Regions from separate parts of the Marinomonas sp. CT5 genome, predicted to be linked through region 2. Evidence: predicted binding sites of a transcription regulator. Region 2 holds the regulator's gene; each other region holds the start of a gene.
The links. The regulator sigma-54, encoded in region 2, starts transcription at its own class of promoters, with help from an activator protein. The targets are predictions, from matches to a motif close to TGGCACNNNNNTTGCTNT.
Positions count from the first base shown of each region.

Region 1: feaR (transcriptional regulator FeaR) is a predicted target of sigma-54. The motif match lies at 1,209-1,226, and genes of this name have one in related genera.
Region 3: glnL (nitrogen regulation protein NR(II)) is a predicted target of sigma-54. The motif match lies at 1,552-1,569, and genes of this name have one in related genera.
Region 4: C0J08_RS13340 (nitrate reductase) is a predicted target of sigma-54. The motif match lies at 1,759-1,776, and genes of this name have one in related genera.

Region 1 is NZ_CP025572.1:2,975,679-2,978,893, reverse strand. It holds gene feaR (transcriptional regulator FeaR) at 216-1,115, opposite strand; gene C0J08_RS14055 (NAD-dependent phenylacetaldehyde dehydrogenase) at 1,279-2,760, opposite strand; gene C0J08_RS14050 (GMC family oxidoreductase) at 2,775-3,215, opposite strand, start outside.
Region 2 is NZ_CP025572.1:2,555,606-2,558,820, forward strand. It holds gene lptB (LPS export ABC transporter ATP-binding protein) at 1-556, shown strand, start outside; gene C0J08_RS12010 (RNA polymerase factor sigma-54) at 632-2,110, shown strand; gene ptsN (PTS IIA-like nitrogen regulatory protein PtsN) at 2,128-2,577, shown strand; gene C0J08_RS12020 (HPr family phosphocarrier protein) at 2,587-2,856, shown strand; gene mgtE (magnesium transporter) at 2,865-3,215, shown strand, end outside.
Region 3 is NZ_CP025572.1:630,196-633,410, reverse strand. It holds gene glnA (glutamate--ammonia ligase) at 1-1,376, shown strand, start outside; gene glnL (nitrogen regulation protein NR(II)) at 1,620-2,705, shown strand; gene ntrC (nitrogen regulation protein NR(I)) at 2,702-3,215, shown strand, end outside.
Region 4 is NZ_CP025572.1:2,822,532-2,825,746, reverse strand. It holds gene nirB (nitrite reductase large subunit NirB) at 1-1,286, shown strand, start outside; gene nirD (nitrite reductase small subunit NirD) at 1,291-1,626, shown strand; gene C0J08_RS13340 (nitrate reductase) at 1,923-3,215, shown strand, end outside.

The DNA.
Region 1 (3,215 bases), 420 kb from region 2:
TGGCTTTTATCTTGTGATGAAGTTTTTTCTCATACGAGCGTAAAGCAAATAAATTTTATAGAGAGTCTATTTTTGTCGAGCTTTACCGTCTTTTTGATAATCGAAAGCTGTGTCTAGTTTGTCATGGCGAATGGAGTACAGGGCTTGATTCATTATTGTGACTGACAGGCTGCAAGGTATGGCTGATACATAATAATGTGGTTGCATGAGTCACATTAGGATTGGCTGTGTCGCCACTGACTTGGAGACATCCCTTTTACTCGTTTAAAGGCTCGCGACAGTTGTGATGCGTCTGAAAAGCCCCAGCGATAAGCCACTTCTGTTATCGATAATGGTTGTTTCATTGCATCCGCCGTCAGCATGTCTTCACAGCATTTTTCAATGCGCATTTGTAAAATAAATTGAGCTATGCTGAAATTTTCTTCTGAAAAGAGTCGGTAAAGGGATCTTTTCGACATATTCATGGCTTTTGCTATATGGTCTGGGCTCAGGCTCTCTTCTGTTAAAAGGCGCAATATGTGTTGTTTAGCTCGCTCTTTCATCGAAGAGGTTGAATCATTATTCGTATGCTCAAGAGAAGGTTTGATTAGCGCACTAATGGCGTATTGCAGCGCTTCACCATCTTCCTGAAAAGAGGGAGTTTGGTCATCGGTATTGGCCAATTGACGTAGCATGGTCAGCAGCATTTGACTGCTGGAACGGTTCTGAGCAATTTTGGTTATTCTGTGTTGTGCGTGTGTAGAGCATAAGCTATCAACATAAGCTTTTGGTAAGTGTACGGACATTTGTTGTATTAGCCCTTGGGGGTGCATGTCGTAAGGCAAAGATGAATCGATAAGGGCGATTTCGCCTGGTAACAAGAGGTCTTTATTATCTGACCAAGAAAAGCCCATAGTGCCTTTTTTTTGAAGGATGACAAAATAGTGTTTGTCGTCTTGGCAGGTAGATTTAGAACGGATTATCTTTTCTGCGTTCGTTTCGATATGAGCAACACCTAAACCGTTATGATTATCCAGTCTCATATTGCCGATAAAAGGGATGTTGCGATGTGGCTGAGTGTCAAAGTTGCCACAAATAGAATGGACAGAATGTTCCCAGCGATCTAAGTCGAGCATTTCTTTCTCCCATTATGCAGGGCTCTTTGGTTCTCGACTTGTTGATGATAAGAGCCTTAAGAGTCATGCGAATTTAGTTGAAATGTAAACTTTTTAGCAAGTATTGTTCCAACTAAATTCGCACTATGTCAAGCTCTAATCGTTTGCAGGTTTCTCCCTAGTTTTAGTAGCACATAATGACGGATTTGACTTCGGTATAGTCATTGATGAACTCACGACCAAACTCTCGGCCGACACCAGATTGTTTTGTGCCCCCAAATGGTACAGAAGGGTCAAGAATAGAGTGCATATTGACCCAAACTGTACCAGATTCAATTTTCGGTATCATTCGCATGGCTTGAGATAAGTTGTTGGTCCAGATACTGCTGCTTAAGCCAAATGGCGTGTTATTGATTAAATCAATAAGCTCTTCTTCGTCTTCATAAGGCATAAAGCTGATAATGGGGCCAAATGTCTCTTCTTGCATGAGCGTTTCATCGACACTGGACGCTTGCACTATCGTGGGTTCCACAAAGAAACCTTTCCCCGAAATGGCTTTACCACCGTGTAACACGCGGCTTTCTTTGTGAGCAACCTCTAAGTATTCGCATACTTTATTGAATTGCGGTTCGTTAGAGAGAGGGCCGAAATAAACGCTTTCATCAAGTGGGGAGCCAATTTTGGCCTCGCTTAACGTTTGCGCGAGTTTAGTGGTTAATTCGTCAATGCGAGAGGAGTGTACATAAACACGTTCTGGTGCGGCACAGACTTGACCCTGGTGAATGTAACCTAACTGAAAAAGCCCGCCCACAACCCGATCAATATCCGCGTCTTTTAAAATTGCCGCGGTGTTTTTACCACCTAATTCTAACGTGCAGCGAGTTAAGTCAGCGGAAGCGGCTGCGCTAATTTTCTTGCCGGTCGCGACTGAGCCGGTAAATGAGACTTTGCGTACTTTAGGGTGCTGAATAAGCTGACCACCCACATCGCCTTTGCCATTGACTATGTTTAGAACACCATCTGGTACGCCCGCTTCTTTTGCTAGCTCAGCAATGCGTAAAATAGTCAGCGGTGTGAACTCACTTGGTTTAAGGACAATAGTACAACCCGTGCAAAGTGCCGCACCGATCTTCCAGCAGGCAATCATCACTGAGAAATTCCAAGGTAAAATACCGGCGACAACGCCAATGGCTTCTCTGCGAGTGAAAGCACTGTATTCTTCACCTTGCATAGAAGGGAATGAAGGCGTCATGGTTTCACCATTTATTTTAGTGCTCCAACCTGCGAAGTAGCGTAAAAACATCGCACTTTGTTGTACTTCAAACATGCGTGAAAGGTGGATAGATTTACCACTGCACAAGGTTTCTAGTTGAGCAATTTCTTCCCCATTTTGCTCAATCAAATCCGCCAATTTATTGAGCACAACACCGCGAGTATAAGGTGATGTTTTCCCCCAAGCGCCTTTAAAGGCTTGATAGGAGGACTCGATTGCAGTGTCGACCTCTTGAGTGGTTGCACTGTGGATGTTAGCAATAACGGCTTCTGTAGAAGGGTTAATAACATTAAAGGTGCTATCGCCAGAGGCGTTTTTTTGACCATTAATGAATTGGCCATGGTCTTGTTTCAAAAAAGCTTGTGTGGCGTCTAATAATGAAATGTCGGACATAATCTTGTCGCTCCTTAATTGGAAGAATGTAGTGTGAAGTGCGCGCCACGCTCACCAATCATCATGGCAACGGCGTTGGTGTTACCACTTGGTATTTGTGGGCAAATAGAGAGATCCATGACACGAAGGTTTTTGGTGCCGTGAACCTTGAGTTCTAAATCCGTGACGGAGTCACTTCGAGACGTGCCCAGTTTGCAGGTCCCGCCAGGGTGATAGACGGTTTTGATGTTTTGACGTACAAAGGTTTCCAATGCGTCTGTGTCATCGATGGCAATGTTATTTGGCTCGACTACTTTTTTGATGATGTTTTTTAAAGCGGGCTGTTCCATGGCTTTTAGTCCCATTTGAACCGCGCGAATTTGATTTTTTACATCATCAGGGTGAGACAAAATTTGAGCGTCAATCTCGACTAAGTCGCTTGGATTATTGGATTTTAGGCGGACTTCTCCACGGGA
Region 2 (3,215 bases):
TGGCGGTATATTTATTGATGGACTAGATGTAACTAATGATGCCATGCACACAAGAGCTCAAAAGGGAATTGGGTATTTACCTCAAGAAGCCTCTATTTTTAGGAAAATGTCCGTCGAAGATAATATTTTAGCGATTTTAGAGACTCGCAAAAAGCTGTCAAAAGCACAGAAACTAGAGAGATTAGAAGAGCTTTTAGAAGAGTTCCATATAACTCATATTCGAACTAACTTAGGTATGGCATTATCTGGTGGCGAAAGACGTCGGGTTGAAATTGCTCGCGCTGTAGCCATGAACCCAAAGTTCATCCTTCTAGATGAACCTTTTGCTGGTGTTGACCCTATTTCAGTGGGTGATATCAAGCTAATCATAAAGCATCTGCAAGAAAGTGGTATCGGTGTCCTTATCACCGATCACAATGTAAGAGAAACATTAGACATCTGCGACAAAGCCTACATTGTAGGTAATGGGTACATCATTGCATCAGGCGACGCCAACACCGTCATCAACAATGAGCAGGTAAAAAAGGTCTATTTAGGTGACGACTTCCGTTTGTAACCCCTTATCATTGCAGTAGAAAGGGAGTAGTATGCATAACTCATTCCAATTCATTCAAATAGAAAGAGTTGCTCTATGAAGCAGTCTTTACAATTAAAGCTCGGCCAACAGCTGACTATGACGCCGCAGTTGCAACAGGCTATCCGCTTGCTGCAACTTTCAACGTTGGATTTAAAACAAGAAATCCATGAATTTCTTGAATCAAACCCTCTTTTAGAGCTCGATGAAGATGAACAACTTCATGTCGACGTCACACCCAGCATTGAATCTAAAAGCGCCGCAGCGGATAACAATACTTCAGCCGACAACAGCGAAGAACCACGCATTGAATCTGAGTGGACTGAAAGTATCCCTGAAGAATTATCCATTGATAGTCATTGGGACGATACTTACCAAAGCTCTGCCGCTGTTAGTGACCATAATAGTTTTGAGGGTGAAAGCGACTTTGAAAGCCGTAATGCACCAGCAGAAAGCATACAAGACCACTTAATCTGGCAACTAAATCTGACACACATTTCGGATCGAGATATAGAAATCGCTTACGCCATTATCGAATGTGTTCAGCCCGATGGTTATTTAAGCATTTCGCCCGAAGATATTTGTGAGTCTCTTAGCACCGAACTTGAAGACTTAGACCTAGAAGAAGTGATCGCCGTCCAACATAGACTGCAGCGTTTTGATCCTGTTGGTGTTTGCTCAATTGACTTACGCGATTGCTTGCTTGTGCAACTCGAAGCATTCCAAAACCACCCTTTATATAAAAGCACTTACAACCTGATTGATCATTATTTACCTCTTTTAGGTAATCGTGATTTTGCTCAATTAACGCGCAAAACAAAACTAAAAGACGAAGCGTTAAAAGAAGTTATTAATTTAATACAGCAACTTAACCCGCGCCCAGGTTCAGTTATTGATGCCGATGATACAGACTATGTTATTCCTGATGTCTCTGTGAAAAAGCGTAATGATGTATGGCAAGTTGAACTCAATAATGATGCCCTTCCTCCGATAAAAATCAATGAAACCTATTCGGCTATGGCAAGTTCCACCACATCGTCAGAAGATGCAACATACATCAAGACCTCTCTTCAAGAGGCGAAATGGTTTATGAAGAGCCTACAGAGTCGTAACGAAACATTGCTCAAAGTAGCCAGTTGTATTGTAAGTCGTCAAATCGATTTTTTTGAATTAGGTGAAGAAGCTATGAAACCCATGGTACTTCATGATGTTGCGGAAGAAGTGGGCATGCATGAATCGACCATATCAAGGGTTACAACACAGAAATACATGCATACCCCAAAAGGTATTTTTGAACTGAAGTACTTTTTCTCCAGTCACGTCAACACGGCTTCAGGTGGAGAATGCTCTTCTACCGCTATACGAGCTATGATTAAAAAACTTGTTGCTGATGAGCCAGCTAAAAAGCCATTAAGTGATAATAAGCTAGCCGCCATCCTTGCAGATCAAGGCATACAGGTCGCTAGACGCACAGTTGCAAAATATCGAGAGGCGATGAACATCCCTCCTTCCAATGAACGAAAACGACTGATCTAAACGGAAAGCATTTTATCATGTCCTTGAAATCATTACTAAAAGCTGAACTCGTACTTGCAAAGCAAGACATTATTAGCAAAAAACGTGTTTTAGAAAATATCGCTGATGTTGCATCAAATCGCCTACACTGCAATAACGAAGACGTTTATGATGCCCTTCTGGGGAGGGAAAAGCTTGGCAGTACGGGAATAGGCAATGGCATAGCCATCCCCCATTGCCGCCTTGAAACAGCAAACCACACAGCCATTGTTGTTATGTCTTTACAAACCCCCATTGACTTTGATTCGATTGATAAAAGAGCAGTTGATCTCATATTCGCACTTATCGTTCCACCCAACGAATGTGACCAACATCTTTCAACGTTAGCGAAAATAGCAGAACTTGCTCAATCCGCTGAATCGTTGGACAAGTTACGTACAGCACAAACTAATGAAGAGTTATTAAGTATTTTTGAATCCCTTATATAGGAAAATAGCATGCAGGAAGAGTCCGTAATTATTATCAACAAACTTGGCCTTCATGCTCGTGCAGCTGGCAAACTCATTGAAACAACATCTCGTTTTTCTTGTGATATTACGATTGAAAAAGAAGGACGAAATGTTGATGGCAAAAGCATTATGGCAATGATGATGCTGGCCGCCGGTAAAGGCACTGAAATTCACATAAAAACTAATGGAGATGACGAAAAAGAAGCGATTGAAGCCATCATTGAGCTTATTAACAATCGTTTCGGCGAAGATGAGTAATACACCTCATGTCAGAGCAAAACACACTTAATCATCTCCAAACTGTCACCGAATCGTTAGAATCCGGTGCGACGATGCAAATCCGTTATTTACTTAACGGCGCTTTGCCTGCTCAAGATGTTGCTCGACTACTCGAATCCTCCCCACCAAAAGAACGTAAACTCCTATGGGAATTAATCGAGGACAAAAACGAAGGTGAAGTCCTACAATATCTAAGCGAAGATATTGGTATTCAATTCATGAAAGACATGGATACAGAGCGTCTTATCGCCGTATCCGAACATTTTGAGAGCGATGACTTAGCCGACTTACTTCAACACTTACCAGAAAAAGTCGTTAAAGAAGTCCTTGCCTCAATG
Region 3 (3,215 bases), 1.9 Mb from region 2:
AGCATGACGCGAAGTGGGTTGACCTTCGCTTTACCGACTTTAAAGGTAAAGAACAACACGTATCTATTCCAGCTATTACGGTAGATGAAGAGTTTTTTGAAAACGGTCAGATGTTTGATGGCTCTTCCATCGCTGGCTGGAAGGGCATTAACGAATCTGACATGATCATGATGCCGCAGGATGACACTGCAATCATTGACCCTTTCACTGAAGAACCAACGGTTATTGTTCGTTGTAACATCATCGAGCCTTCTACTATGCAAGGCTATGACCGTGACCCACGTTCTGTTGCCCTTCGTGCTGAAGAATTCCTAAAATCTACTGGCCTTGGTGACACAGCTTTCTTTGGTCCAGAGCCAGAATTCTTCATCTTTGATGACGTAAAATGGAAAACAGACATGTCTGGCAGCTCTGTTGAAATCAACTCTGAAGAAGCGGCTTGGTCTTCAAACAAAAAATTTGAAGGCGGTAACATGGGCCACCGTCCTTTCGTTAAAGGCGGCTACTTCCCAGTACCACCAGTTGATTCTCACCATGACCTTCGTGCTGCAATGTGTGGCGCAATGGAAACTATGGGCCTGGTTGTTGAAGTTCATCACCACGAAGTTGCGACGGCAGGTCAAAACGAAATTGGTGTTAAGTTCAACACAATGGTTAAAAAAGCAGACGAAGTTCAAATCCTTAAGTACTGCGTACACAATGTTGCTCATGCATACGGTAAAACGGCGACTTTCATGCCTAAGCCAATTGTTGGCGATAATGGTTCAGGTATGCACGTTCACCAATCTTTCTGGAAAGATGGCGTTAACCAATTCGCAGGTGACCAATATGCTGGTCTATCTGAAACGGCTCTTTACTACATCGGCGGTATCATCAAGCACGCTAAAGCATTGAACGCTTTCACTAACGCTTCAACAAACTCTTACAAGCGTCTTGTTCCTGGCTTCGAAGCGCCAGTTATGCTTGCATACTCTGCACGTAACCGCTCAGCTTCTATCCGTATCCCATACGTTGCAAGCCCTAAAGGCAAACGTATTGAAGCTCGTTTCCCTGATCCAACCGCTAACCCATACCTAGCATTTGCAGCAATGCTAATGGCCGGTATCGACGGAATCAAAAACAAGATTCACCCTGGCGATGCAGCAGATAAAGACTTGTACGACCTACCAGCGGAAGAAGCGTTGGCTATTCCACAAGTTGCTAGCAGCCTAGAAGAAGCGCTTAAGTCTCTAGATGAAGACCGTGCATTCTTGACTCAAGGTGGCGTATTCTCTGATGACATGATTGATGCTTACATCGACCTTAAGTCTGGCGAAGCTCAACGTATATCTATGACAACTCATCCTCTTGAGTTCGAACTTTACTACAGCGTTTAAGAATCCAAATTGCTAAGTAAAATACGAAAGCCTCGAACCTAGTTCGGGGCTTTTTTTATCGCTTTATTTGCACAAAAATGAACATCATAATTTCAATGCACTATAATTGTGCAATCCACTTTTTATAGTGAATACAAAGACCTTAATAAATACGCCATTTCGAGCTGCCCAATGTTGGTTCGCTTTTTGCAACTATTATTCAGGGGAAACAATCAAAGCAGGAGCAATAGAGAGGCACTGTCTGTGTATAGCTTATTAATCGACCATTTATCTACTGCTGTTGTGCAATTAAACAACAAGCTTGAGATCGAATATTTAAATCCTGCTGCCGAAATGCTGCTTGCGGTAAGCCGACGTCGTATCTATGGCAATGATATTAGCGCCGCCTTCCGTGAAAACGAAAAAAGCATCCAAGCTTTACTTACAGCGATTGAATCTGGCCATCCGTTTACTAAACGAGAGGCGGAAATCGAATGTAGCAACAACAAAAAGCTTTTTTGTGATTACACTGTCACACCTATCATGGGTACGTCTAATGAGACAGAAAGTCTCATTATCGAACTTTACCCACGCGACAGAATGAAACGAATTTCACAAGAAGATGAACTGATAGCTAATCACGAAACGAGTAAAGAACTGGTTCGAGGCCTGGCCCATGAAATCAAAAATCCATTAGGTGGAATACGCGGCGCGGCGCAGTTAATTAGCCGTGCTTTTACCGACGAAGCTCTCAACGACTATACGCAAGTCATCATCGAAGAATCTGATCGACTACGCGACCTCGTTGATCGATTGTTGGGACCAAGACAACTACCTAAAAACAAAACGCTCAATATCCACAAGGTAATTGAACGGGTAAGACAACTCATTTCAGTCGAAGCCGATAATCAAATTGAAATAATTCGTGACTATGACCCCAGTATTCCTGACTTGATTGGTGACGAATCACAGTTAATACAGGCTTTATTGAACATTACAAGAAATGCCATGCAAGCCTTGATAGAAGATGAAGACAATCATCATAAAGCCATTCATATGGTAACGAGAGCGTTACGACAATTTACCATAGGCTCTAAACGCCATCGGCTAGTATGCAAAATAAGCATTATTGATAATGGTCCTGGTATTCCAGAAGCCATTCTAAAAACCTTATTTTACCCTATGGTCAGCGGTCGATCTGATGGTACAGGCCTAGGACTTTCTATCGCTCAATCCATCATTCATCAGCACCACGGGATTGTTGAATGCAACAGTTATCCGAAAAAAACCGAATTCAATATATTAATTCCCATTGAGACGACAGTCCAAGAACAGGAGAAACACTCATGACAGCAGAAGAAACCGTATGGATTGTTGACGACGATCGCTCTATTCGCTGGGTTCTAGAGAAGACATTAGAACAAGAAGGTATCCAATGTCGTTTGTTTGATTCTGCAGAGAACCTCGTCAATCTTATTGATAAAGAACAACCTAGCGCTATTATTAGCGATATTCGTATGCCAGGCATGGACGGATTGGCCTTACTTCAAAAACTCCAAAAGGACCATCCTTATCTACCCGTAATTATTATGACAGCACACTCAGACCTAGAAAGTGCTGTTGCTTCATACCAAGGCGGTGCATTTGAATACCTACCAAAGCCCTTCGATGTAGAAGAAGCCGTCAGCTTGGTTAAGCGCGCTATGCTCCACCACCGCAATGCCAGACCTAGTACTGATGACATGGAGGCCGAACAAGAACAACAAGTTGATAAAGAAATCATTGGCGAAGCACCTGCAATGCAGGAAGTATTCCGTGCTATTGGTCGCCTGGCCAACTCAAATATTACTGTTTTAATTA
Region 4 (3,215 bases), 270 kb from region 2:
TGCCAGCAACTGCATCGATTTGTAGTTGCCATAATGTTTCTAAGCAAGATATTAGTGATGCCGTGTGCAATGGTGCCTTGTCTGTGGGTGATGTAAAAGGTATCACCAAGGCTGCTACGGGTTGTGGTGGCTGTGCTGCGTTATTGAAAAAAGTCGTTGATAACGAATTATTAGCGTTGGGAGTTGAGGTCAGCACAGATATTTGTGAGCACTTTGCCTACACCCGCCAAGATTTATATAACTTAGTGAAAGTAGGTGAAATTAAAACTTTTGCTGAGTTATTGAAAACGCATGGTAAAGGTCATGGTTGTGAGATATGCAAACCGGCTGTGGGTTCTATTTTAGCCAGCGTTTGGAATGATTACGTACTGAAAAAAGAGCATATCAGTTTGCAAGACACAAATGATCGCTTTCTTGCCAATATGCAAAAAGACGGTACTTATTCCATCGTACCTCGTATTCCCGGTGGTGAAATTACCCCTGAAAGATTGATTGTATTGGGGGAAGTGGCAAAAGAATACGGTTTATATACCAAGGTAACAGGCGGTCAACGTATCGATTTATTTGGTGCAACCTTGTCACAATTGCCACAGATTTGGGAGAAGCTCATCGCGGCAGGGTTTGAAACCGGTCAAGCCTATGGCAAGTCTTTGCGTACGGTAAAGTCTTGCGTTGGTAGTACTTGGTGTCGTTACGGGGTGAATGACAGTATGAAAATGGCGATTGATTTAGAGAATCGTTATAAGGGACTGCGCTCACCTCACAAGATTAAGTTTGCTGTTTCTGGTTGTACACGCGAATGCGCTGAAGCTCAAAGTAAAGACATTGGGGTGATTGCGACCGAAGGCGGTTGGAACCTATATGTGTGTGGTAATGGTGGTATGAAGCCGCGTCACGGAGATCTTTTTGCGAAAGATTTGGATGACGAAACCTTGGTGAAATATATCGATCGAGTATTAATGTTTTACACCAAAACAGCTGATCGATTACAGCGTACCTCGGTTTGGATGGAAGGTTTAGAGGGTGGTTTAGAGTATCTAAAAGATGTGGTGATTAACGACAAGCTGGGATTATGCGCTGAGCTTGAAGCAAGTATGCAGCACGTAGTGGATACCTTCCAGTGTGAATGGAAAACCACTTTGAAGGATCCTGAAGCACTCAAAACTTTCCGTCAATTTGTTAACTATGAGGGAAGCGATAGCAATGTGGTGTTTGTTGAGGAGCGTGACCAAATGCGCCCTGCAACTGAGTTTGAAAAACAGCAATTAATTGCGAAGGTGGGCTAATACGATGACGATGCCATGGAAATTAATTTGTAAACAAGAAGATTTAATTGAAGGGGCTGGTGTTGCAGCCATGTTGAATGGCGAGCAGGTGGCGGTTTTCTACGTGCCTGAGTCGGACAATAAAATCTTTGCGATTGGTAATTGGGACCCAATTGGCAAGGCAAATGTCTTGTCTCGGGGGCTAGTTGCTCACCTTCAAGATCAGTGGGTGGTGGCTAGTCCATTGTATAAACAGCATTATGAGCTGAGCTCAGGCCAATGTCTTGAAGAGGATATCAAGGTGCCTCATTGGCAAGCAAAGTTAGAAGGGGGAGAGGTGTTCATCGCAACACACTCATAACGGTGCACGTATTTGTGTGTTTGCACTATTTAGGCGCTATTTTTAGGTTTAATAAGAAAGTGTTCTGTCGATGATAAAGCTGCAGCTGCTAAAAGATAAGGATTTTCGCCTTTAATCAGTGCTTGTCAAAGTTGGCTTGCTTATTGCTAATATTAAAGTACTGATGCACCGTAAACCGATGAAGGCTTACACATAAAGCATACAGATATTACAAAAGGCAACGAGGCCCAATCACTTTTTTGAAAGTGATTGGGCCTTTTTTGTTTTTAAGAAATACAAAAGCACGAGGAAGATCCATGACGGCAACAAAGAAGACAGCCATTAGCGGAAAAACAACCTGTCCCTATTGTGGTGTTGGCTGTGGGGTTAACTTAACTATTCCGGACTCAGTCAATCAGGATGTTCCTCCTGTTTCTGGTGATCTAGATCATCCGGCAAATTTTGGTCGTTTATGTGTTAAAGGTAGTAGCCTTGCTCAGACGATTAAATCTGATGACCGTTTATTGGCTCCTATGCTTAATGGCCAAGCTGTGTCTTGGGAATCTGCGATAGAAACCGTTAGTTCAAAAATCTCCCAAATTGTAAAAGATCATGGGCCGGATGCTTTTGCTTTCTATCTTTCTGGGCAAATTCTCACGGAAGATTATTACGTTGCTAATAAATTGGCCAAAGGGTTTATTGGTACGGCGAATGTTGATACTAATTCGCGGCTCTGTATGGCCTCTGCCGTAGTGGGGTATAAGCGCGCCTTTGGTTCGGATACTGTACCTTGTAATTATGAAGATCTAGAACTCTGTGATTTATTAATCATGGTTGGGTCGAACGCCGCTTGGACTCATCCCATTTTATTTCAACGAATTGCTTCTGCGAAAAAGCAACGGCCTAACATGAAAGTTGTGGTGATTGATCCACGAGAAACTGCAACGTGTGACATTGCTGATTTGCATTTGGCGATTAAGCCTGGCAGTGATGCCGCCATATTCTCCTTTTTATTGAATGATTCAGCTCAAGCCGGCATTTTGGATGAGGATTTTATCGTTAATCATACGAATGGTTTCGCAGAAACTTTGAGCCATGCAGTAGAGTCAACTCCAAATCTGTCTTTTACCGCGGATTTTTGTGGAATCGATGAGAAAGCGCTTGCTTGCTTGGCAAGCTGGTGGCGAGAGCATTCAAAGACAATTACCTTTTATTCCCAAGGGGTTAATCAGTCTTCTTCGGGTGTTGATAAATGCAATGCCATTATCAATTGTCATCTGGCGACGGGGCGAATTGGTAAGGAGGGAGCGGGACCTTTTTCGATTACCGGTCAACCAAATGCTATGGGCGGGAGGGAAGTGGGTGGCTTGGCGAACCAGCTAGCGGCTCATATGGACTTCGCTACGCCAGGAGCGTTGGATCTGGTGCAGCGTTTTTGGCAAGCACCCAATATGGCAACAGAAAATGGCTTGAAAGCAGTCGACTTATTTCAAGCCATGGAAGAGGGGAAAGTCAAAGTGGTGTGGATTATGTCGACTAATCCTATGGTTAGCCTGCCAGACACTGCGCAGGTTCGTAGAGCGTTGGAGAAATGTGAGTTAGTCATTGTT